DNA from 3 places in the Halobacillus sp. 12SKB genome. Region 2 is predicted to be linked to each of the others. Evidence: predicted binding sites of a transcription regulator. Region 2 holds the regulator's gene; each other region holds the start of a gene.

Region 1 (8,059 bases), 560 kb from region 2:
TGACGCTCAACCTAGGCAACGAATCGCGGATTATCTCGAAACTGAGTCTTCCCGATTAGGGAGCTTTAGTGAAAGAAAAGAAAACCCAGGCAAGCGCGAGGCTTTGCCTGGGTTCTCTATTAAAAAGATGGAAGGTTGTCCAAGTTGTTGGATTGAATGCCATCTGGTTCACTGCGCAGATGATCTTCTCCATCTTTACCTCGAATGAGGTTCACGTGTTCCAGTTCACCACTGCGCGCCATTTCATGTGCTCGCTTATAATCGATCACTTGTCCTGACGACAGTTGCATTTCAACAATGCTACCTTGCCCGTTTTTTCTAACGGCGACAATTCGTTCTGGCATCATTCTCAACCTCCTCAAGAATTATTTTGTCCAAGAATCGAGATCATATGCCCCCCATCCGGAGGGGATTATTGGATGGTTAGATAAATAAAAAGACAGCCAGACGGCTGCCTTTTTACCTTACATATCGTGAGAAGATTTCTGTTTTTGACGCGAATGCTGTCTGTTTTTCACTTTATGAGATCCTTGAGCCGGTTCCCCGTATGCTTGTTTCGGCCCTAGTGGTAAGTTTGGTTGTTCTTGTTGTTTTGGTCCCATACGTCTGCCCATAAAAATCCGCCTCCTTGTTTATCTGCGTTTACGAGCTGCTTCTGGCCCCTCCATCGCGGTCGCACCAGGATAACTTAAGCGCTGATCACGATCGGACTCCACTCTGCCGGATTTTTTTAACTTTTTCTCTTGTCGATCTCTACCCATTCTAGAACGCCTCCCTTCTCTCTTAGTATGGAAAAGAAGGTGGAGGCTATGCCTGGGAATCATTTTTTGAAATCGTCGAGAAAATCCTTTTGAAAGCTCGTATTCACCTGAGGATTCGTCGGATTACTAAGGTCACGGAAAGGGTTTTTGCCATATTTCTCAGTCAGATCATCAATCGTCTTATACAATTTTTCCTTGCTGGCATACTGTTCAAAATTAAAAAGATCCAGTTGTTGACTGACTTCTGATTTCTCAGCAAGATCACTCGCGGTAACACCGAGCAGGCGAACAGGCTGCTGATTCCAGTGATCATCAAATAACTGCATCGACACTTGAAAGAGGTCCTCAGAGGAATGAATAAATTCCTGCAGCTGCCGACTGCGTGTTACTGTCTTCCGATCATGATAACGTATCGTCAACTGGACATTTCTTGCAAGAACCTTTTTATTCTTCATCCGACTTTCTACTTTATTGGAAAGTCTGCGTATGACCGTTTGTATTTCTGTATCATCCGTCGTATCTTGTGGAAGCGTTGTTGATGTGCCGATACTTTTAAATTCATGAACAGCATCAGGATCGACAGGCCGATCATCTATTCCATTCGCTCTGTTTTTCAATCGCTCTCCATTGATTCCAAGAACACCCTTCAACTCAAGGACAGGGTGTTCAGCTAATCCTCTAATGGTTTCAATACCGATTTTTCTTAGTTTCTCTGCTGTTTTTGAACCGACTCCGTACATTTCTTCTATCGGTAAAGGCCATAGTTTTGTTTCAAGATCTCTTTTCCGTAAAATCGTAATTCCCATAGGCTTTTTCATATCAGAAGCCATTTTTGCCAAAAATTTATTTGGGGCTATCCCAATACTGCAAGGAAGATCGAGCTCGTCATTGATACGCTGCTGAATACGCTCGGCTATTTCTGGAGGGGAACCTTGGTCCGCACAGTCGGTAATATCCATATAACCTTCGTCAATGGAAACCGGCTGAACGAGCGGTGTCACATCAGCTAGAATTTTAAACATCTCTTTGGACGCTGTACGGTATCGTTCAAACGTTGGTCCCATAACAATGAGTTCAGGACACAACCGTCGAGCCTCTCCTAAAGGCATCGTCGTTTTAACTCCATATTTGCGGGCTTCATAGCTGCTAGTGACAATGATTCCGCGTCTTTCTTCAGGGTTTCCTGCGATGGCAAGCGGCTTTCCTTTTAAAGATGGATCAAAAGCTGCTTCCACAGACGCATAGAAACTGTTCATATCGACATGAAAAATGACGCGTCCTTTTTTGGGATACCATCTGGACTGCATAACGTTCTTCCTCCATTGGAACATTTGTTCTCTATTATAACATGCCATGCTTTGTTCATGTTCCACAATGCCTTATTTATTGTTTGTCCAAAACATAAAACTCATAATCGCGTTATTGAACTCACTGACAGGGTTGTGGAAGACTTGATTTCGAGATGTTTGTGTGGATTTAGGGGCTCCGGGAAAAGGTTCGCTTTCCGTGGGCGAGTGATGAGCCTCCTCGAGCTAACGCTCTGCGGGGTCTCATCTACCACGCACTTCCCACAGGAGTCTCACCGTTTCCCTCCGCCCCTTTACCATATGAGGTTCTCGAAATCCCTCTTATAGTACCCTGCCTAAAACTCTTTTAAATCCTGCATAAACCGCGTTGATATAGGCTTCTCAACCATAAAAGCTCCTATTGCTGGAAGGTAGTTTCGAGAATTTCTTCCGGCAAGTGGGCGGAGGGGAATGGCGAGACTCCTAATATAAGTGTGCAGGCGCCTCGATCAGCGGCGTATGGACTGGACTGGACTGGACTGAGCTGGCGGAGATAAAGGAAACACGGAGAACGAAGTGATTCGATGTTGACTTATCGTACAGAAGCGAGGGAAGTCTCACTAGCCGCTAGGCGCCGGAACCGGATATCGTAGAGGAAAAAAGTGCAGGGTGAGACCCCACAGGACGAAGTCCGAGGAGGCTCACCGCGCTCCCGCGGAAAGCGAGTTATTCCCCGAAGCCCCATCCACTCAACAAAAGTCTCGAAACTGAGTCTTCAAGAAAAGAGAGCTTATGTGGAAGGGTGTAATAGAGAATATAAAAAATACTCCCTGAAGATTCAGGGAGTATCGGGGTGTCAAGTTATTGTGCTACTTCTTCAACGATCGCCGTTACGAACTCTGCGATTTTTTCAAGCTCACTAACAGGCATGCGCTCGTTGGTTGTATGAATTTCTTCATACCCTACACTCAAGTTGACTGTAGGTACGCCGTGCCCTGCGATGACGTTGGCATCACTTCCGCCGCCGCTTGTTAACAGTTCACTTTCACGATCGATGCGTTTCGCAGCAGAACGTGCGACTTCCACGACTTGATCTCCCGCTTGTTGCTTAAAGCCAGGGTACATGATTTCGACATCAAGTTCGACTTCGCCACCCATTTCTTCCGCTGTTTCTTGGAATGCTCGTTTCATTTTCTCTACTTGCGCTTCCATTTTTTCAGGGTCTAAAGAACGGGCTTCTGCTAAGACTTCTACGTGGTCACAAACGATATTCGTTTTTTGACCACCTTCAAAACGTCCGATGTTCGCTGTTGTTTCGTCATCGATCCGTCCCAGCGGCATTTTAGCTATTGCACGGGAAGCCAGTGTTATTGCTGAAATCCCTTTTTCAGGAGCAACTCCTGCATGAGCTGTCTTCCCTTTGACAATGGCGTTGATTTTCGCCTGTGTAGGAGCAGCTACGATAATGTTTCCAACTTGACCGTCACTATCGAGCGCATACCCGTATTTAGCTTTGAGCATGGAAGCATCAAGTGCCTTCGCGCCAACGAGGCCACTTTCTTCTCCTACAGTGATGACGAACTGCAGGTCGCCATGCTCGACATTTTGTTCCTGAAGAGAACGGATGGCTTCAAGAATCGCAGCGACACCCGCTTTGTCATCAGCTCCAAGGATTGTTGTTCCATCGGTCACGATATAACCATCTTCAACAGAAGGTTTCACACCGTTACCTGGAACCACCGTATCCATGTGAGAAGTGAAGTAAATCGGCTCTGCTTCCTTTTTAGAGCCTTCTAAATTACAAATAAGGTTGTTTGCCCCATGACCCGTAATTGAGGCTGCATCATCTTCCAGGACTTCCAAACCTAAGTCCTGGAATTTCTTTTTCAATACTTTAGCGATTTCTGCTTCCTGTGTCGTTTCTGAATCGATTTGCACCAACTCTAGAAATTCTTCAAGTAAGCGTTCTTTATTAATGGCTACCATCTATGTCTGCCTCCTTCATATGTAAACACATTCCTCTTAGTACGTTAGCGGAACGAAAGGACTGTGTCAATTATAGAGGGATGTTGCCATGCTTTTTATACGGGCGTTCTTCGTGTTTATTCTTCAGCATATCCAGGGCTTTAATCAATGTAGACCGCGTTTCTCTTGGGTCGATGACATCATCAATCATCCCAAGTCCTGCTGCCACGTAAGGGTTTGCGAATCGTTCCCTGTATTCGTTGATTTTATTTTGTCGCGTTTCCTCTGGGGTTTCGCTTTCTCTGATTTCTTTTGCGAAAATGATGTTCGCTGCCCCTTCAGGACCCATTACAGCAATTTCCGCGTTTGGCCAGGCATAGACAAGGTCCGCCCCGATCGATTTACTGTTTAACGCGACATAGGCTCCACCATAAGCTTTTCTCGTAATAACCGTCAGTTTAGGAACAGTGGCTTCAGAGTAAGCGTATAGAATTTTGGCTCCATGACGGATGATTCCCCCATGTTCCTGCTTGATCCCAGGGAAGAAGCCGGTCACATCTTCAAATGTAATGAGCGGGATATTGAAAGAATCACATGTACGGATAAAACGGGCAGCTTTATCACTGGAGTCGATATCAAGTCCGCCAGCCATGTACTTCGGTTGATTACAAACAAGTCCCACGGTCTTCCCTTGCAGACGTGCAAATCCGACGACAATATTTTTTGCAAAGTCCTTATGAATTTCGAAGAAGGAACCCTCGTCAACGAATTCATCGATAACGATACGCACGTCGTAAGGGCGGATTGGATCAAAAGGAATTTTATCTGTGATGTCAGGTCTGAAGTCATCATCAAGCTCAACTTCAACTTCAGGTGTCAGTTCCTCATTGTTCTGAGGCAGGTAACTGACAAGATCCCGGACAGCATCCAAAGCGGAGGCTTCATCAGGAGTTTTCAAGTGAGCATTCCCACTCAAAGAGTTATGAACACCGGCACCACCGAGGTCTTCCGCGGAAATTTGCTCACCGGTCACGGTTTCAATGACTTTAGGGCCGGTAATAAACATTTGTGATGTTTTTTCCACCATGATGACGAAATCTGTGATTGCTGGAGAATAAACGGCTCCTCCGGCACATGGCCCCATAATCACCGATATTTGCGGAATGACCCCAGAATAAATAGAGTTGCGATAAAAGACTTGTCCGTAACCATCCAAGGAAGAAACGCCTTCCTGGATGCGTGCTCCTCCAGAATCGTTCAGGCCAATAAAAGGGGTTCCATTTTTGGCAGCAAGGTCCATGACTGCGGCAATTTTTTTCGCATGCATTTCCCCTAAGGCTCCGCCGTAAACCGTGAAGTCCTGAGCGAACAAATACACATCACGTCCATGAATTTTACCAAACCCTGTCACGACCCCTTCACCCGGTGCTGATTTTCCGTCCATTCCAAAGGCATCATGCCGATGTTCAATAAAAGGATTCAGCTCAATGAAAGAGCCCTCATCCAACAGGTGTTCGATGCGTTCCCTCGCTGTCCATTTCCCTTTATCATGCTGTTTATCAATTCTTTCATCACCGCCGCCCAGTTCAACTTGCCGACGCTTATCGTATAATTCATTGATTTTATCAAAAATGTCCATTCTTACTCCTCCTCCCCATGCTGACATAGTTCAAATAGGACACCGTTGGCTGCTTTCGGGTGCAAAAAGGCGATCTGGCTGTCATGAGCGCCTCGTTTCGGCTGTTCGTGAATAAGACGGACCCCTTGCTCTTTGTACTGCTCCAAACGCTTGGTAAGATCGTCCACTTCCAAAGCGATATGGTGGACACCTTCTCCTTTTTTCGTCAAAAACGATTGAATCGGAGAGTCATCACTCAAAGGCTCCAACAATTCGAACATCGTTTCACCGATTCTCAGAAAAGCGACACGCACTTGTTCTGACTCCACAACTTCAACAGCTTCAAGCTCCAAGCTGAGGTTATGTTGATAGAAAGGCAGGGCTGCATCAATGCTTTCCACAGCAATTCCGATATGAGCAATCCGTTTCGGTGCTTCTATTGTATCCTTGTTTAGAAGCTGTTTAATATAAAGAGCGATGGCATCTGTTGGTGACCCGCTGGTAAAGATTTTGTTTACCCCTTTTTCCTCAAGAAAAGGAATATCTTCTGCAGGTATGACACCGCCACCGACGACGGGAATATCAGATGCTCCCTGCTCTTCCAGGGCTTGGACTACTTTCGGAAACAATGATTTATGAGCACCAGATAGTGAAGAAAGCCCTACAACATCCACGTCTTCCTGTATGGCAGCTCTCGCAATTTGTACAGCTGATTGCCTAAGACCTGTATAGATGACTTCCATTCCATGGTCTCTGAGTGCCTGAGCGATAATTAAAGCTCCTCTGTCATGTCCATCTAACCCTGGTTTCGCTATAAGTACACGTATTGGTTTCATCCTCATCATCCCTTCCTACATTCCGGTATATTCTCCAAATTCCTCTCGCAAAACGTTCGCGATCTCCCCGACTGTGGCATAAACTTTAACCGCCGCCACAATATGAGGCATGACATTTTCCGACCCTTTCGCCGCTTCCCGAAGGGCTTGAAGGCATTGGTCGACGGATCCCTGATCGCGGGAAGACCTCACTTCCTGCGTCTTCTTGATTTGTGCTTGTTCCAGCGCTTCATCCACGCGCAACAAGTCCGCATGTATCTCTTCTTCGAGTTTGTATTCGTTCATACCGACGACGATGTCTTCATTCGATTCGATCCGTTTTTGGGCATCATAGGCAGCTTTATGGATTTCACGTTGCATATACCCTTCTTCCACCGCCTGGACAGCTCCACCGAATTCTTTGATGCGCTCTAAGTAAGCATTGGCTTCTTTTTCGATTTGGTCTGTCAGAGACTCTACGAAGTAAGAACCAGCGAGTGGATCGATCGTGTCTGCTACACCGCTCTCATTAGCAATGATCTGCTGTGTGCGTAACGCAATTCTTGCGGAATCTTCTGTCGGAAGGGCAAGAGCTTCATCCCGTGAGTTGGTATGCAGGCTCTGCGTTCCTCCCATTACAGCAGCGAGTGCTTGTAATGTGACACGCACAATATTGTTATCCGGCTGCTGAGCCGTCAGTGTACTTCCTCCTGTTTGTGTATGGAAACGAAGCTTCCAACTTTTTGGATTCTCTGCTCCATAGTGTTCTTTCATGATTTTTGCCCACATACGGCGGGCTGCCCGGAACTTGGCCGCTTCCTCAAAAAAATGATTGTGAGCATTGAAAAAGAAGGCAAGCCTTGGAGCAAACTGGTCGACTTCAAGTCCAGCCTCGATCGCCGCATCTACATAAGCCATGCCGTTCGCAATCGTAAAGGCGACTTCTTGCACGGCCGTAGACCCTGCTTCCCTGATATGATAGCCGGAGATGCTGATCGTGTTAAATTTCGGTAAATGTTCCTGGCAGTAGCCGAATATGTCTGTGATAAGCCTCATGGAAGGTTTAGGTGGATAGATATACGTACCTCGAGCAATATATTCTTTCAAAATGTCGTTTTGAATCGTCCCTGTCAGTTTTTCAGGAGCTACCCCCTGCTTTTCTCCAACAGCGATGTACATCGCAAGCAGAATGCTGGCCGGTGCATTGATCGTCATCGACGTACTTACTTGATCGAGTGGAATTTGATCGAATAACTGCTCCATGTCCTTTAATGAATCAATAGCGACACCGACTTTCCCCACTTCTCCATCAGCCATCGGGTCATCAGAATCATAGCCGATCTGTGTTGGCAGATCGAAGGCGACCGATAAGCCGGTCTGACCTTGTTTCAATAAATAACGGAATCTCTCATTTGTTTCTTCTGCCGACCCAAATCCTGCATATTGACGCATCGTCCAATAACGGCTACGATACATGGTCGGCTGAATTCCTCTCGTATAAGGATATTGGCCCGGAAAGCCGATCTCCTCTATGTAATCCTGATCCATCTGTCCCGGAGTGTATAATCGTTCGACCGGAATCTCGGAACTCGTATGAAACGTCTCTTTCCGTTC
Region 2 (8,059 bases):
GTTCAGAAGGGAACCGCCGCATGTTCTCATTCAATGATGTCGATCGGCTTCTTGAAATTAAAGACTTGATCGATCAGGGTGTGAACATGGCCGGAATCAAGAAAGTTCTGAAGCTGAATGATCAGCCAGATAATGAGGTATATGATGAGGACCAAGTGAAGGAAGTACACAATGAACTTACTGAAAAAGAACTTCGTCGTATGCTGCAACGAGAACTATTCACAGCGGGAAGACAAGGTAAATTAGCAATAAGACAGGGAGAAATGTCAAGGTTCTTCCATTAATATTGTGTTGAGAGGAGAAATTCAATGGGTTTAACTAAAGAAGAAATTTACAAAAAAATCGATGAGGAAAACGTCAAGTTTATCCGCCTGCAGTTCACGGATATGCTTGGTACAATCAAAAATGTAGAAATTCCACTAAGCCAGTTGGATAAAGCTATTGATGGCATGATGATGTTTGACGGGTCCTCTATTGAAGGATTCGTTCGTATCGAGGAGTCAGATATGTATTTGGTGCCAGACCTGGATACTTTCGTCGTCTTCCCTTGGACTTCAGAAAAAGGGAAAGTTGCACGATTCATCTGTGACATCTATAACCCAGACCAAACTCCTTTTGAAGGGTGCCCACGCTACAATTTGAAGCGTAACATCAAAAAAATGGAGAAACTCGGATTTTCTGCTTTCAACATTGGTACAGAACCTGAATTTTTCCTATTCAAATTAGATGAAAAAGGCGAACCAACGATGGAATTGAATGATAAAGGCGGCTATTTCGACCTAGCACCGACCGACCTTGGTGAAAACTGCCGTCGTGATATTGTCCTTGAGCTTGAGGAAATGGGCTTTGAAATTGAAGCGTCTCACCACGAAGTAGCTCCTGGTCAGCACGAAATTGATTTCAAATATGCAAATGCCGTCAAGCATTGCGATGATATCCAAACATTCAAACTCGTCGTAAAAACTATTGCGCGTCAACATGGTTTGCATGCAACATTCATGCCTAAACCATTGTTTGGTGTAAACGGATCTGGTATGCACGCGAACATGTCTCTTTTCAATGAAAAGGGCAATGCGTTTTTTGATGAGAAAGGGAAGGAACAACTTTCTGAGGTGGCTTATCAGTTCACAGCAGGCATTATCAAGCATGCAACGAACTTCACAGCCGTGACGAACCCTACCGTCAACTCCTACAAGCGTCTTGTACCAGGGTACGAGGCACCGTGTTATGTAGCATGGTCCGGTCAAAACCGTAGTCCACTCGTACGTGTTCCGACATCCCGTGGATTGAGCACAAGAATCGAAGTGCGCAGTGTGGATCCATCAGCGAACCCATACATGGCGATGGCTGTACTTCTTGCTGCTGGACTGGATGGTGTGGAAAACAAACTGGAAGCACCTGCTCCTGTCGATCGAAACATTTACGTGATGGATAAGAAAGAGCGGGAAGCTCACGGGGTGAAAGACCTACCTGCTACATTGTATGATGCACTGGAAGAGCTGCATCAGGATCCAATTATGGTAGAAGCCCTTGGCGAACACCTATTTGAACACTTCATTGAAGCGAAAGAAATCGAATGGGATATGTTCCGCACTCAGGTTCATCCGTGGGAGCGCGAACAATATTTGCAGACGTATTAAAGTTTAAAACCCTTGAGGCCTTTAGCTTCAAGGGTTTTTCTACGTATTTCTATACTTTTGAGAGGTTACATATAACAAAAAACGAACGAATGTTCCTGCCATAGAGGTTTACCAATGGAAGCATACTTACAGCTTTCAAAACTGGAGAAGATCAAATGGGAGTGGATCTATATCAAACGCGAAGGCGCGCCTGATCACAAAGAGTGGTCAGAGTGGTCGGCATTCAGGATGAACATATTACTGCTATGAGCCAAAACAGGTGAGAATGATCATAATAAATAATATATCATCTGAACTTCCTTTAACCTCTATCCGTAAACGCTCTGGAGTGTGACATAAATAAAGAAAGAGGCGAGTTTAACTAAACTCGCCTCTTTCTTTTAGTGTACGGTCCTGTATAGACCTACGACTTTTCCTAGAATGGATACATCCTGTAATAGAATGGGTTCCATCGTTGCGTTCTCAGGCTGCAGGCGAACATGATTTCTTTCCTTGAAGAACCGCTTCACAGTGGCTTCCTCGTCTTCTGTCATCGCAACAACGATGTCGCCGTTCTGTGCGGTTTGTTGTTGTCTGACGATGACCATATCCCCGTCAAGAATTCCTGCCTCAATCATACTTTCCCCTTGTACGATTAGTACGAATGTGTTGTCATCCGACCCTGCAAGTGTATCGGGTAGAGGGACATATTCTTCAATGTTTTCAACAGCTGTAATCGGTGAACCCGCCGTGACTTTACCGATTACTGGAGCGTAAGAAGCTTCACTTCTCGGGATGCTGTGATCTTCTTCTAATTCAATTACTTCGATGGCACGAGGTTTGGTGGGGTCGCGTCTAATGTATCCTTTTTTCTCCAATCTGGATAAGTGACCGTGCACAGTCGAACTTGAAGCAAGACCAACGGATTGACCGATCTCCCTTACGGACGGTGGATATCCTTTTGCTAGAACCTGTTCTTTAATAAAATCTAGTATTTCCTGCTGCCGCTTTGAAAGTTTACTCATAGATTAGCACCTCGTACATAGGATTATAGTAACCACATTGTACCACTTATATTTCAAAAATACAAACACGCGTTCGAAAAAAACCATTGACAAGAACTTGTGTTCGTATATAATAGGAATTAACAAACGCGAACACAGGTTCTTAGGAACGTTCGTTCTAGGAAAGCGGAGGGGTTATCAATGTTTAACAAATTATCTAAGCTGGATTACACCTACATCATTCTTTTTATTGTTAGTTTTATCATTCTCTATTATTCTATGGTCACAGCTGTTTAATAGAGAAAGAGAGAGGAACATCCAAGTGAGAGTAATTTTGTATTGCAGGGTAAGTACGGAAAAAGAAGCTCAAGTAACTTCTTTAAAGCGGCAGAAAGCTGAGCTGACATCCATGGCGGAGCGTCACGGCTTCGAAGTTGTGGATTGCATTGAAGAACAAGCGAGTGGTTACGATATCGAACGTGAAGGGATTTTCCGCATGCTGGAATACTTTTCTTCAGGGCGTGCGGAAGCCTTATTAATCCAAGATGAAACACGATTAGGCCGAGGAAATACGAAGATCGCTTTGTTTCATCAAATGAACCGTTTGAAGGTCAAGGTGTACTCCCTTTCAAATCATGGAGAATTACAGTTATCGGAATCAGATTCGATGGTATTACAGATTGTTGGCATCGTAGAAGAATACCAAAGGAAAATACATAATATGAAAATACGGAGGGGGATGAGAAAAGCGGTAGAGGGCGGCTACGATCCCTCCGCCAACTTATCCAACCGTGATCAGGCACCCGGCCGTGAGAGGATCGACTTTCCTATTGAAGAAGTTGTTCGCTTAAGGAAAAGTGACCTGACATTCAAAGATATCGCAGCGACTTTGAGAGGTTTGGGATATGATGTATCAAAAGCTACGGTGCATCGCAGATACAAGGAGCACCTATCGCTTGAAAAAGAAGAAGAATCACGATAATATAAGGTATGTAGACAAGGATCTTAGGATTTCTTGTCTTTTTCATGTTTTACGATCCAGACTATGAGTAAAGGAGAAGGATCTATGTTATCAAAAGAAAAAATTAATCGTATAAATGAACTAGCTAATAAATCTAAGCAGGAAGAGCTTTCGAAGGAAGAAAAAGCAGAACAGCAGAAGCTGCGCCAGGAATATTTGAAAAATGCACGTGCATCCTTCAAAAATCAGTTGAAAGGTGTGACCGTCATTGATCCGAAAGGGAATGACGTAACTCCAGAGAAGCTTCGTCAAATGCAAAAGAACGAAAAAAAGAATTAATGCCAAATCGTCCGTATTCGATAATTTTCGAATGCGGATTTTTTCTTGTTTAATTCCCTGGATAAGGGGGAAATTAGGTTTGAGGCTGTGCGAAATTTTGCACAAAGCTTGTTTCAAAATGATTTTCATTATAGGATAATACATGGTACATATACCTGAAAAGAAAGGGGAATGTTGAACATGGCAAACAGCCTTGAACAAACATCAATCAATACGATTAGAACTTTAACAATCGATGCAGTAGAAAAAGCAAACTCCGGACACCCGGGAATGCCGATGGGTGCAGCGCCGATGGCATATACACTATGGACTCAGTTCATGGATCACAATCCGAAAAACTCGAACTGGTTTGACCGCGACCGTTTCGTCCTATCAGCCGGACACGGATCTATGCTTCTTTACAGCCTGCTCCACTTATCCGGTTATAACGTGACGATGGACGACCTTAAGTCCTTCCGGCAATGGGATTCCAAAACCCCTGGGCACCCAGAGTTTGGTCATACAGACGGTGTAGAAGCAACTACAGGTCCCCTAGGACAAGGTATTGCAATGGCGACCGGAATGGCGATGGCTGAAGCTCATCTTTCCGGAAAATATAATCGCGAAGGGTACAACGTTGTTGACCATTACACATATACGATTTGTGGTGATGGTGACTTGATGGAGGGAGTATCACAGGAATCAGCTTCTCTTGCCGGTCACCTAGGCCTTGGTAAATTGATCGTTCTTTATGATTCCAACGACATTTCTCTTGATGGTGATCTTGATCGTTCCTTCAGCGAAAGTGTTGAAAAGCGCTATGAAGCGTATGGATGGCAAGTGATCCGTGTCGAGGATGGAACGAATACAGAAGAAGTAGCGAAAGCACTAGAGAAAGCAAAAGCGAACACAGATCAACCAACAATGATCGAAGTGAAGACAGTCATTGGGTACGGTTCTCCTAACAAGTCTGGTAAATCTGCTTCTCACGGTGCTCCTCTAGGTGATGAGGAAGTAACAGCTGCGAAACAGTTCTACGAGTGGGAACACGAGCCGTTCCACGTACCTGAAGAGGTTTATCAGGACTTTAAAGAAAAAGTTCAGCAAAATGGTCAGGATAAAGAAGAATCTTGGAACAACTTAATGGTTCAGTACAAGGAGGCTTATCCGGAGCTTGCGGAAGAATTTGAGCGCGCAATCCGCGGAGAGCTTCCTGAAGGCTGGGATCAAAGTCTTCCAACATACCAGGTCGGAGAAGACAGCCCTGCAACACGTGCTGCTTCAGGAGATGCGATCAATGCACTTTCTAAAGCTATCCCTAATTTCTTTGGTGGTAGTGCCGATCTTGCAGGTTCAAACAAAACGGCCGTTAAAGATGAAGAAGACTTTTCACGTAACAACTACGCGGGTCGAAACATCTGGTTCGGTGTTCGTGAATTTGCCATGGCGGCTGCTATGAACGGAATGGGCCTTCACGGAGGGCTAAAAGTCTATGCGGGTACATTCTTTGTCTTCAGTGACTACCTGCGTCCAGCTGTCCGTCTTTCTGCCCTGCAGAACCTTCCAGTGAACTATGTCTTCACTCATGATTCTGTTGCCGTTGGAGAAGACGGTCCGACTCACGAACCTGTAGAACAACTGGCTTCTCTTCGCGCGATGCCTAATCTTTCTGTGCTTCGTCCAGCGGATGGGAACGAAACCAATGCAGCTTGGAGACTTGCTTTAGAGTCTGAATCAACTCCAACCGCACTTGTCCTTACACGCCAAGGGTTACCTACTCTGGAAGGTACAGAGGAACGTGCATATGAAGGGATGAAGAAAGGCGCTTACATCCTTAGCGATTCTGATAAAGAAGAGCCGGATGCGATCCTGCTTGCCTCAGGTTCTGAGGTTCAATTGATTGTTGAAGCTCAAGCGGAATTGAAGAAGAATGGTTACGATGTACGTGTCGTCAGTGTACCTTCTTTCGATCGTTTTGAAGCTCAGCCTAAAGAATATAAAGAACAGGTCCTGCCTTCTTCTGTCCGTAAACGTCTGGCAGTTGAAATGGGCGCATCATTCGGTTGGGACCGTTATGTAGGTTTGGATGGTTCCGTCATCGGAATCGACAAATTCGGTGCTTCTGCTCCAGGAAATACTGTAATTGAAAACTATGGTTTCACGGTAGAAAACGTAGTGAAGCATGCGGAAAACTTGATGAAATAAACTAGGAAGAAGCTGCCTGTTCCTAAGGCAGCTTCTTTTTATGCTGAGAGTTTCAATATCATTTTAAAAATGCGGTATGAAAGTAGGGACAACCATTTTCGGTTTCCCTACGCTATATGATATAATAGGCATAAGAATGATTGTTGTCTCTGGTACGGTCATCGTTCATAGCAGATGGCTCCTTTTTTTATTGGGGTACTGTTGCTTACACATCGACGCTTGATCTGTGTAGTAGCCTTTGAATTACGGTCATATTGAAACGACTATTGTATTCTCGAGGACGTTTTACTATACTGTTATGGGAGACAACACGAAGGAGGAAGACGAAGTCATGACATTGGGGATCGTTTGGGTCATCATCATTGCTTTATTGACTCTTGTCGGTGGTGCAGCTCTAGGCTTCTTCATCGCAAGAAAGTATATGATGAACTATTTGAAAAAGAACCCGCCAATTAACGAACAAATGTTACGTACACTGATGATGCAGATGGGCCAAAAGCCTTCGCAGAAGAAGATCAATCAGATGATGCGTTCAATGAACAATCAAATGAAATAATGACACAAAGCCTTCTTTCTGAATGAAAGAAGGCTTTCTCTATGAGAACTTCTTTAGATGTTCACAAGATAAACATCGTGTTAGGCCTGAAGCTCTGATACAATAGGAGGCGACTATGAACGAAGGTGTGATGATTGAATGGATGTAAATCTTTTCCTTGCTTTCGGAGCAGGGTTTTTATCGTTTATATCCCCATGTGTTTTTCCTTTGTACCCTGCATTCCTTTCCTATATTACTGGGATGAGTGTACATGAACTACGGGAAGACAATGGGATGCTGAAAAGAGCAAGTCTGATCCATACGGTTTTATTCTTATTAGGATTTACGACGATCTTTCTGATACTAGGATTTTCAGGGTCGTTTTTTGCCCAATTTTTTATACAGTATGAATCCGTTATTCGGCGTTTAGGTTCCATTCTGATAATTTTCTTCGGTTTTGTCATTATTGGAGTATTTAACTTTGATTTTTTAATGAAAGACAGGAAGATAACCTTTAAGAATAGACCCTCTGGTTACATAGGTACGTTTCTTATCGGACTTACATTTTCACTCGGTTGGACGCCTTGTACAGGTCCTATACTAGCTTCTGTCCTTTCATTAGCTGCTGATTCTCCTGAACTTTTCTTAGTCATGATGTTGTTCTATTCTCTTGGTTTTTCCGTTCCTTTCTTGGCCTTATCCTTTTTCATTGGCAAATTGAGTTGGATTAAAAGGCATAGTACGGGAATTGTTAAAGTAGGGGGATATATTATGATTCTTGTCGGAATTTCCCTTTATTTTGACTGGATGACGATGCTGACTTCCTACCTTGCCGGACTCTTCGATTTCCAGGGGTTCTAAGCCGTGGATTTTAGTGAGCATTTATATTAAGATGATAGAAGAGAAAAAAAATAAAGGAGCTTTTTGATGACCCAGACCAACGATATTATATTAAGAACGACAACCACACTTATAGCTTTTATCCTACTAGGGTTTTCCGTTTATTTATTTTTTGCTGGCCATAATGCTCCAGGTGGAGGGTTTATCGGTGGTTTAATGACTGCTGCAGCAATCATCCTCATGTATATGGCCTATGGAAGTAAGGCAATGGAAAAGATTCTGCCGATTAATTTCCGTTTTCTGATTCCTGTTGGATTGATGGTAGCGGCTGCAACCGGAATTGGTGGAATGCTTTTTGATGCGCCTTTCCTTACCCAGACGTTTGCTTACTTTCAGCTGCCAATCCTAGGTAAGACCGAACTTGCTACCGCGCTTTTGTTCGACCTCGGTGTTTATCTAGCTGTTGTAGGGGTGACAATGACGATCATTTTGACAATTGCCTACGACAGGGAAGAAGAGTGAGAGTCCTTCACGGCTATAGATCTGAGTGTAGATGATTTAAGGACATGTATCTAAC
Region 3 (8,059 bases), 760 kb from region 2:
CCTGTTTTATTAAAGAAATGGCAGCAAATATCGGAACCAAACGTAAATGGATGAAACGATTAAGGAAAGAATTAAAACCGGAAAGCCGTACAGTGAGAATTTAATAAAAGGAATCGGTTTATTATGGCTGGCTGCTAAGCCGGCCACAACTACATTGGCAGATGCTCCGACAAGGGTACCGTTCCCTCCAAGACATGCCCCTAAAGCTAAAGACCACCAGACCGGATCGACGTTCATCATTCCATATCCCTGAAGCTCCTGCACTACAGGAATCATTGCGGCAACGAACGGAATATTGTCGACCACACCCGAAAGAATTCCTGCACTCCAAAGCATCACCATTGAAGTGACCGGCATATCTCCTCCAGAGATCCATACCATTCCTCTAGCTAACTCATCAATCACGCCCACCGTCTCTAATCCCCCAACAAGCATAAATAAGCCCATGAAGAAAAATAATGTCACCCATTCCACTTCTTGAAAAACATGTTCCACGTCAAGCTCTTTCTCAGACAAGAACAATAACAAGAGAGCTCCACTGACAGCGATAGTCGTAATATCCATATGGATAAACGGATGCATCATAAAACCGATGATGGTCAAAAGCATTACGGAAATGGATTGAAAGAGCAAAGGAGACATTTTCAGATGTTCTTTCGCATCTACTTTCATTAAATCTTCAGCTAATGCCTGATCATACGTCAGTCCTTTGCGGAATAACAGGATGACGCCAATCGTTACGAGGATAAAGATAATCAATACCACAGGTCCTAGATGATAAAGGAATGATACAAAGCTGAAGTGGTCCACCGCCTGTCCGATCATAATGTTCGGAGGATCACCGATAAGTGTAGCCGTACCCCCAATGTTGGAGCTGAAAATCGTCATGATCAGGTAAGGAAATGCCGGTAGTTTCAAACGATCTACGAGGGTTAATAATACAGGTACAAACAAAAGGACCGTCGTAACATTATCTAAAAAAGCAGACCCTACCGCTGTAAAAAGGGCTGTTACCAGCAACAGCGGAACAGGTCTTCCTTTTACAAGCTGTGCTAACCAAATAGCTAAAAAAGTGAAAATCCCCGTTTTTTTCGTGATAGAAACCAACACCATCATAGAAAACAGGAGGGCAACGGTATTCCAGTCTATAAAACCAAAAGCTTGTTCCCACTCATAAATCTTTGTCATTAAAAGAAGTACGCCACCTGCTACAGCTACCAGTGCACGGTTTAACTTCTCCGTCATAATCAGTACATAGCTAGCTACAAAGATAAGGATTGCGAGTACAGTTGACATAGATCTTCCCCTTTTTGGACGGACTTTACTAATACTTATTCAAGTCCAGTGGAAAATATCTGCTTCTATCTATAGAGTTTTCATGCATATAGATAAAAGTGACAAGCATATCAAGGGGGGATGGGATGAAAAAGTTATTGTCAGGGGTCCTGGGGTATGGAGTCGGCTCTATTTTCATTTTGATGATTGTATTTGCTGGAGTGTTAGCACTTTTACTAAGGTTTACTGGGATGGAATATGAGACACTCAATCAATTGGCTTTAGTCGCCGGTATCAGCATACTCGCCATAGGTGGCATGCTGGCTGCTTATAAGGGAGAACAGAAGGGATGGCTCTCTGGGGGGATGACAGGGCTGATCTTCGTCAGTGCCATGGTTTTATTTCAGGTCATTTTTGAAAACTCATGGGTTTCCCTGCCTCAGTTGAGTTATTTTGGAGGCCTGGTTCTTGCGGCCTGGCTTGGAGGCATGATAGGGGTCAACCTGCCACGGAAAACCGTAAAAAGATGATAAAACGTAAAATCCCGCTACAAGGATATGTAGCGGGATTGCATTTGATTAGCTCAATTTTTCACGTACAGATGAACGATCGAATTTCAGTTGAGTACCATCTTGTACAGAAATCACAAGAGTACCTTCATCAATCGCATGAATCGTTCCGTGAAGTCCTCCGATTGTTATAACTCTATCGCCTTTTTGGAGGTCCGACTGCATTTGTTGTACTTGCTTCTGTTTCTTTTGCTGCGGTCGAATCAATAGGAAATAGAAAATGACAAACATTAGAATAATTGGAAGTAAACCTACTAATGTATCCATTTATTTTCCCCCTTTCTAAAAGTTCTTTGCGTTTGGTTTGTTGAAACCATACATTTCAAAGAATTCTTCTCTAAAGTCACCGAGTCGATCTTCTCTAATGGCTTCACGCACTTGCCTCATTAAGTTTAACAGAAAATAAAGATTATGATAAGTCGTAAGTCTGAAACCGAAAGTTTCGTTAGCTTTGACTAAATGGCGGATATAAGCCCGGCTGTAATTCCGGCATGTGTGGCAATCACAATTCTCATCAATTGGACGGAAATCACGTGCGTATTTCGCATTTCTCACCACAAGTCTTCCCTCAGAAGTCATCAGCGTCCCATTCCTAGCAATTCGTGTTGGGAGTACACAGTCAAACATATCGATTCCGCGGATGCTTCCATCGATTAGTGAATCGGGGGAACCGACACCCATCAGATAACGGGGCTTTTGATCCGGCATCAGAGGAGTGGTAAATTCAAGAACACGATTCATAACGTCTTTCGGCTCACCAACAGACAAACCACCGATGGCGTAACCCGGAAAGTCCAAGGATGTCAGGTCACGAGCACTTTGACGGCGTAAATCTTCATACTCTCCACCCTGAATGATCCCGAATAAGCCTTGGTCATGCGGACGTTTATGTGCTTCCAAGCAGCGCTCAGCCCAGCGGCTCGTACGCTCTACAGAATCTTTCATGTACTTATGCTCGGCAGGATATGGAGGGCACTCATCAAAGGCCATCATAATATCCGGTCCAAGGGCGTTTTGAATGTGCATCGCTTTTTCTGGAGATAAGAAAAGCTTTTCCCCACTAATATGGTTACGGAAATGGACACCCTCTTCTTCAATTTTTCTAAGGTCACTCAAACTGAAGACTTGGAATCCGCCAGAGTCCGTTAGAATGGATCCGTTCCAGTTCATGAACTTGTGCAGACCACCCGCCTCTTCAATGATGTCTTCCCCAGGACGGAGCCACAGGTGATACGTATTCGAGAGGATGATTTGTGCGCCCATGCGCTCCAACTCTTCCGGACTCATTGTTTTAACGGTTGCTAGTGTTCCGACAGGCATAAACATTGGTGTTTCAAAAGACCCATGCGGAGTATGGACCTTCCCCAATCGTGCGCCTGTCTGCTTACATGTTTTAATCAATTCATATGTGATTGCCATGATTTCTATCCTTTCTTACTCTTGACCCATAAGATCATTTAATGAACATCGCATCTCCAAAACTGAAGAAACGATACCTTTCTTCTACTGCCTGTTTATAGGCTTCCAAAATAAAGTCGCGTCCGGCAAAGGCGCTCACCAGCATAATTAGTGTGGACTTTGGCAAATGGAAGTTTGTAATCAATCCATCGATGGCTTTCAGCTTTTGTGGCGGATAAATGAAGATATCCGTCCAACCGCTTGCCTCTTTGAATGTCCCGTGATCACGGATGATCGTCTCGAGAGTTCTCGTTGAGGTCGTCCCAACAGAAATGATTCTTCCGCCTCTTTCTTTGACAGCATTCAGCTGATTGGCTGTTTCTCCACTCAACTGATAGAATTCGGCATGCATATCATGCTCCTCCACTTGATCTACACTGACAGGTCGGAAGGTGCCAAGCCCTACGTGAAGAGTCAAGTACGCAAGTTCAATCCCCTTCGCCTGCAAATCCTCTAACAGTTCTTCGGTAAAGTGCAGTCCTGCTGTAGGGGCAGCTGCTGAGCCTTCTTCTTTCGCATAGACCGTCTGATATCGATCTCTATCAGACAACTGCTCTTTGATATATGGAGGTAAAGGCATCTCTCCAAGAGATTCCAATACTTCAAGGAAAATGCCTTCGTAGCTGAATTTGACTTTGCGTCCTCCATGCTCTTGCAATTCCGTACACTCGGCTACAAGTTTCCCTTCTCCGAAGACAATCTTCGTGCCTACTTTCACCTTTTTCGCGGGTTTGACAAGCACGTCCCACTCATCATCTTCGGTCTGGTGAAGAAGAAGGACCTCTACTTTTCCACCGGTCCCCTCTTTAGCACCGTATAGCCGAGCAGGTAAAACCTTCGTGTCATTCAATACAAGGCAGTCACCTTTTTCTAAGTAATCAGTGATTTGAGAAAAATGCCGATGTTCAATGGTTTGTTCTGTACGATCACAAACCATAAGCCGGGAAGCTGTCCGATCTTCTAATGGAACTTGAGCGATCAGCTCCTCCGGCAAATCAAAATCGTATTGCTTGATATCCATGTGAATCCCCTATTCTTATGTTTAATGTATCAAAATTTTCTTATGAAATAGAAAATCAACGAAAGGACAATGCTCACAATAATGGAAGTCATAATGGGAAAATAGAACGTAACGTTCCCTCTTTTAAAGCTAAGATCCCCTGGTAATTTCCCAAATATACTCCATAGTATACCGATCAATATGAACACAATCCCTATTACAATAAAGATTTTACCAAAGCCCGTCAAGAGCCAGGCACCTCCCTGTTGAAGTGAGCGTAGGCTTTAGGTGTGACTACCCGGCCTCTTGGTGTCCGTTGGATATAACCGATTTGCAGCAAGAAGGGCTCATAGACATCTTCGATCGTCTGAGGCTCCTCTCCAATCGTTGCGGCGATCGTATCCAAGCCTACAGGCCCTCCCTGGAAGCTATCCATGATCCCTTTCAGCAACTTGTGGTCGATAAAATCAAGACCTTCTGCATCTACTTGCAGCATTTCAAGCGCTTCCTTTGTCGTTTCCTTGCTAATGACTGTCTCACCTTTTACTTGAGCAATATCGCGGACACGCTTTAACAAGCGGTTTGCAATCCTTGGTGTTCCTCTGGAACGTCGTGCGATTTCAACAGCTGCCGCACCATCGATATCAACAGAAAATATTTCTGCTGTCCGTTCTACAATGGAACAAAGCGCTTTGGTATCGTAATATTCCAGGCGGCTGTGCACCCCGAATCGATCTCTGAGAGGTGCGGAAAGCAAGCCGGCTCGAGTGGTGGCACCGACCAATGTGAAAGGGGGAAGATCGAGCCTGACAGAACGGGCACTTGGCCCCGTACCTACGACGATATCAAGACAAAAATCCTCCATTGCAGGATAGAGGACTTCTTCTACAGAACGTGGAAGGCGGTGGATTTCATCGATGAAAAGGACATCCCCTGGTTCCAAAGATGATAATATCGCGGCCAAATCCCCAGCCCTCTCAATCGCTGGACCAGCTGTTGTTCTAAACTGAACGCCCATCTCATTAGCAATGATCGAAGCAAGAGTGGTTTTACCTAACCCGGGTGGTCCATACAACAGCGCATGATCAAGCGGCTCATTTCGCATTTTTGCTGCTTCAATGAAGATGCTTAGATTATTTTTCACCTGATCCTGACCAATATACTGCTTCAGAGTTTCTGGTCGTAAACTAAGCTCAATCTCCTGATCAGTTTCCTGTTGTTCTCCAGATATCATGCGATCCTCCAACATTCATCCCTCCTCACCTTAAGATTTCATCAATAGTTGCAGCCCTTGTCTGACATAATCATCCACGCTGCCATGTTTGGCTTTTTCAAGTTCTGTACGGACAAACTTCACTTCTTTTTCTGTATAACCTAAAGCTTTTAAAGCCTCAATTGCGTCATCCACTACAGCCCTTTTCTCTTTCGAGGTTAGATCTTCCTGATAGAATAGGGTGTCTTCATTATCTTCATCTGGAAGCCAGACAATTAGTTTCCCTTTCAAATCAAGGATCATCTGACGAGCTGTCTTCTTCCCTACTCCCGGAAATTTCGTTAAGTATTTATCGTCTTCCTGCTCAATGGCCGATACGAATTCTGGCACGCTGACGGTACCAAGAATAGCAAGAGCTCCTTTAGGTCCAATCCCGGAAACGTTCAGTAATTGAGCGAATAGTTGTTTGTCTTCTTTTTTCTTGAAACCAAAAAGCGATTGATTATCTTCTCTTATATAATGGTACGTATGTACTTTGACTTCCTTGTTCATCGAATCCTGAAAATGAAATGGATTAGCGCATAGCACTTCGTATCCTATGCCGCCTGTTTCTATTGTCAACGACCCTTCATCGAGTGTCGTCAATTGACCTTTCACGTAACTAATCATTGTAAAATTCCCTCTCTACCCTTTATTGCTATCCTTCCTATTGTAACATACAAGCACATGTTCGCCCATGGATAAAAGCAGTGAACCTCCCTTGAAACGGAACAAAACAGCCACAATAATGGTGGCTGTTTCACGTCTTTTATACTTCCTCTTCTTTGGAAAATTGACGGACGACTTGCTCAAAATGCCGGTGGTCCTTGATTTTAATTCCCTGTTTCAACTCATGCTCTCTTTTACTTTCAAGAGGCTTAATGGGGATTGGTTTAAAGGACTCAATGACCTTCCCTTGATCAGGAAGACCTTGAAAGACGGCTAACTCCCCATCCTCTGTTAAACCAAAATACCCTGTCTGTTTTGTCAAAGGAGAAATATCATCAACTTCCCTTTGAAAAACTACTTTATCTATTTCCTGTTCTTCAACCGTCCATCCCTCATACGAAGCCCAAAAATCCATCATAGACCAGATGGTTTCTTCTTTCTTTGTGGTTTCTGTCACACCATCTATATAATGCTCCTTCAGAATGACTGTCAGCTTCAAAGGTTCAGGCTTAACCAACGTTTCCACTGATTCTGATTGCTCCTCCTTACCCTGGATGACTCTTTGTGGCGTGTTATCTTTAAAAGTTTTCGGTGGAGTTTGATCAATGATCGACCAACTCAATACTGCAACGCCTATGGCTAACCCAACAATTAAGGCCCATCGTTTCATGACAGGATCCCCCCTAAATAAAAATAACTTCTGTTTCTAGTGTGTCCAGAAACAGAAGTTATTATCATAGCAATGGGAGATCACGATAATTTTTCCAGAATCGCTTCATCTGCATCAAGGTTGTGATAGACTTCCTGTCTAATGCAAACATTTATAAAGGAAAATCCCTATAGATATGGCTTTTACTCTTCTCTCTTATGTAAGATATTGATAAGTATATCTTAGCAAATATACCCAAGAAAAGCCACTCCTTTTAACCTGTACATCATACCTTTTTATTAGGAAGTTACACTTGCACGTAATATAAGAAGACCTTGTTTAAACTTATTTATGTTCTGTACGGCATACCTTTTGTCGATTAAATCAAACTCATCATTAACTACAATAGTAGAAGTTGTTTCATTATCTTGTACAACAATATCTATATCAGTATCTGACAAACGTATTTGAGTACCTTCTATACTTAACCTTTGCCAATCGACAAATGCAGGTACATTAGTTGTTGTCTCTACCGTATCGTAAATGGGACGATTCATAGGATCGTATTCTCCAGTAAACACTTGCTCAGTTGTAACTACTCCTATTGCTTGATTACATGGACGGATAATTGCTTTATATTCAAAAGAACGTTTAGCAGCAACCTCAGAAATTACAATCCAATCACCATTATCAAATTGAACGATATCTCCACGTTTAATATTAAAGTCAGTATGTATTTCCCTATCATCAAAATCTTCATTAACAGTCTTAGACGAAATGATTACTTTTCGACTTTCTTCATTAATATGTACACTCACACCAAACTCATTAACAAACTCACTAAATTCTGTCTCAAACATTCAATCACTCCCCAAACAATCTGAAGAAGTTGGATTCATTTTCAATCTGTTCATCAGTTTTTAGTTTCCGTACTTTCCGTTCTAATTGATCAATCCTATTTTGAATGCTGATAGCAAAGTCAGATACAGACATATCTTCATATGTTTTATTTTTCATTTGTGTAGGGTTGTTGGCTAATGATTCAAGAATAGAGAGGGCAGATTGATATATCTGTTTCTTACTTGTGGCAGATTCAGCATTGTATGATTCATGTGGTTGAAGTCCATTTTCTTGTAGGTAGATAATTAATTCATTTTGTTCTAACTGGACACCTTTAGTCTCCATTT

What was found. The regulator LexA, encoded in region 2, represses DNA repair genes until DNA is damaged. The targets are predictions, from matches to a motif close to CGAACATATGTTCG.
Region 1: ACQ4XT_RS12610 (DNA polymerase IV) is a predicted target of LexA. The motif match lies at 2,086-2,099, and genes of this name have one in related genera.
Region 3: ruvA (Holliday junction branch migration protein RuvA) is a predicted target of LexA. The motif match lies at 6,235-6,248, and genes of this name have one in related genera.

The regions. Positions count from the first base shown of each region.
Region 1 is NZ_JBRFWR010000001.1:2,588,413-2,596,471, reverse strand. Features, by position in the region: gene ACQ4XT_RS12625 (DUF3892 domain-containing protein) at 120-344, opposite strand; gene ACQ4XT_RS12620 (small acid-soluble spore protein P) at 465-614, opposite strand; gene ACQ4XT_RS12615 (YpzI family protein) at 633-761, opposite strand; gene ACQ4XT_RS12610 (DNA polymerase IV) at 821-2,068, opposite strand; gene ACQ4XT_RS12605 (M20/M25/M40 family metallo-hydrolase) at 2,909-4,033, opposite strand; gene ACQ4XT_RS12600 (acyl-CoA carboxylase subunit beta) at 4,104-5,651, opposite strand; gene mce (methylmalonyl-CoA epimerase) at 5,654-6,466, opposite strand; gene ACQ4XT_RS12590 (acyl-CoA mutase large subunit family protein) at 6,482-8,059, opposite strand, start outside.
Region 2 is NZ_JBRFWR010000001.1:3,151,417-3,159,475, reverse strand. Features, by position in the region: gene ACQ4XT_RS15775 (MerR family transcriptional regulator) at 1-284, shown strand, start outside; gene glnA (type I glutamate--ammonia ligase) at 309-1,640, shown strand; gene ACQ4XT_RS15765 (hypothetical protein) at 1,755-1,889, shown strand; gene lexA (transcriptional repressor LexA) at 2,021-2,644, opposite strand; gene ACQ4XT_RS15755 (YneB family resolvase-like protein) at 2,946-3,605, shown strand; gene ACQ4XT_RS15750 (DUF896 domain-containing protein) at 3,690-3,923, shown strand; gene tkt (transketolase) at 4,104-6,107, shown strand; gene ACQ4XT_RS15740 (YneF family protein) at 6,439-6,663, shown strand; gene ACQ4XT_RS15735 (cytochrome c biogenesis CcdA family protein) at 6,802-7,503, shown strand; gene ACQ4XT_RS15730 (Na(+)/H(+) antiporter subunit B) at 7,570-8,004, shown strand.
Region 3 is NZ_JBRFWR010000001.1:2,389,527-2,397,585, reverse strand. Features, by position in the region: gene ACQ4XT_RS11575 (ArsB/NhaD family transporter) at 10-1,296, opposite strand; gene ACQ4XT_RS11570 (TIGR04086 family membrane protein) at 1,422-1,805, shown strand; gene yajC (preprotein translocase subunit YajC) at 1,854-2,111, opposite strand; gene tgt (tRNA guanosine(34) transglycosylase Tgt) at 2,127-3,266, opposite strand; gene queA (tRNA preQ1(34) S-adenosylmethionine ribosyltransferase-isomerase QueA) at 3,298-4,323, opposite strand; gene ACQ4XT_RS11550 (DUF2905 domain-containing protein) at 4,353-4,550, opposite strand; gene ruvB (Holliday junction branch migration DNA helicase RuvB) at 4,547-5,548, opposite strand; gene ruvA (Holliday junction branch migration protein RuvA) at 5,567-6,184, opposite strand; gene ACQ4XT_RS11535 (BofC C-terminal domain-containing protein) at 6,324-6,893, opposite strand; gene ACQ4XT_RS11530 (hypothetical protein) at 7,172-7,732, opposite strand; gene ACQ4XT_RS11525 (hypothetical protein) at 7,737-8,059, opposite strand, start outside.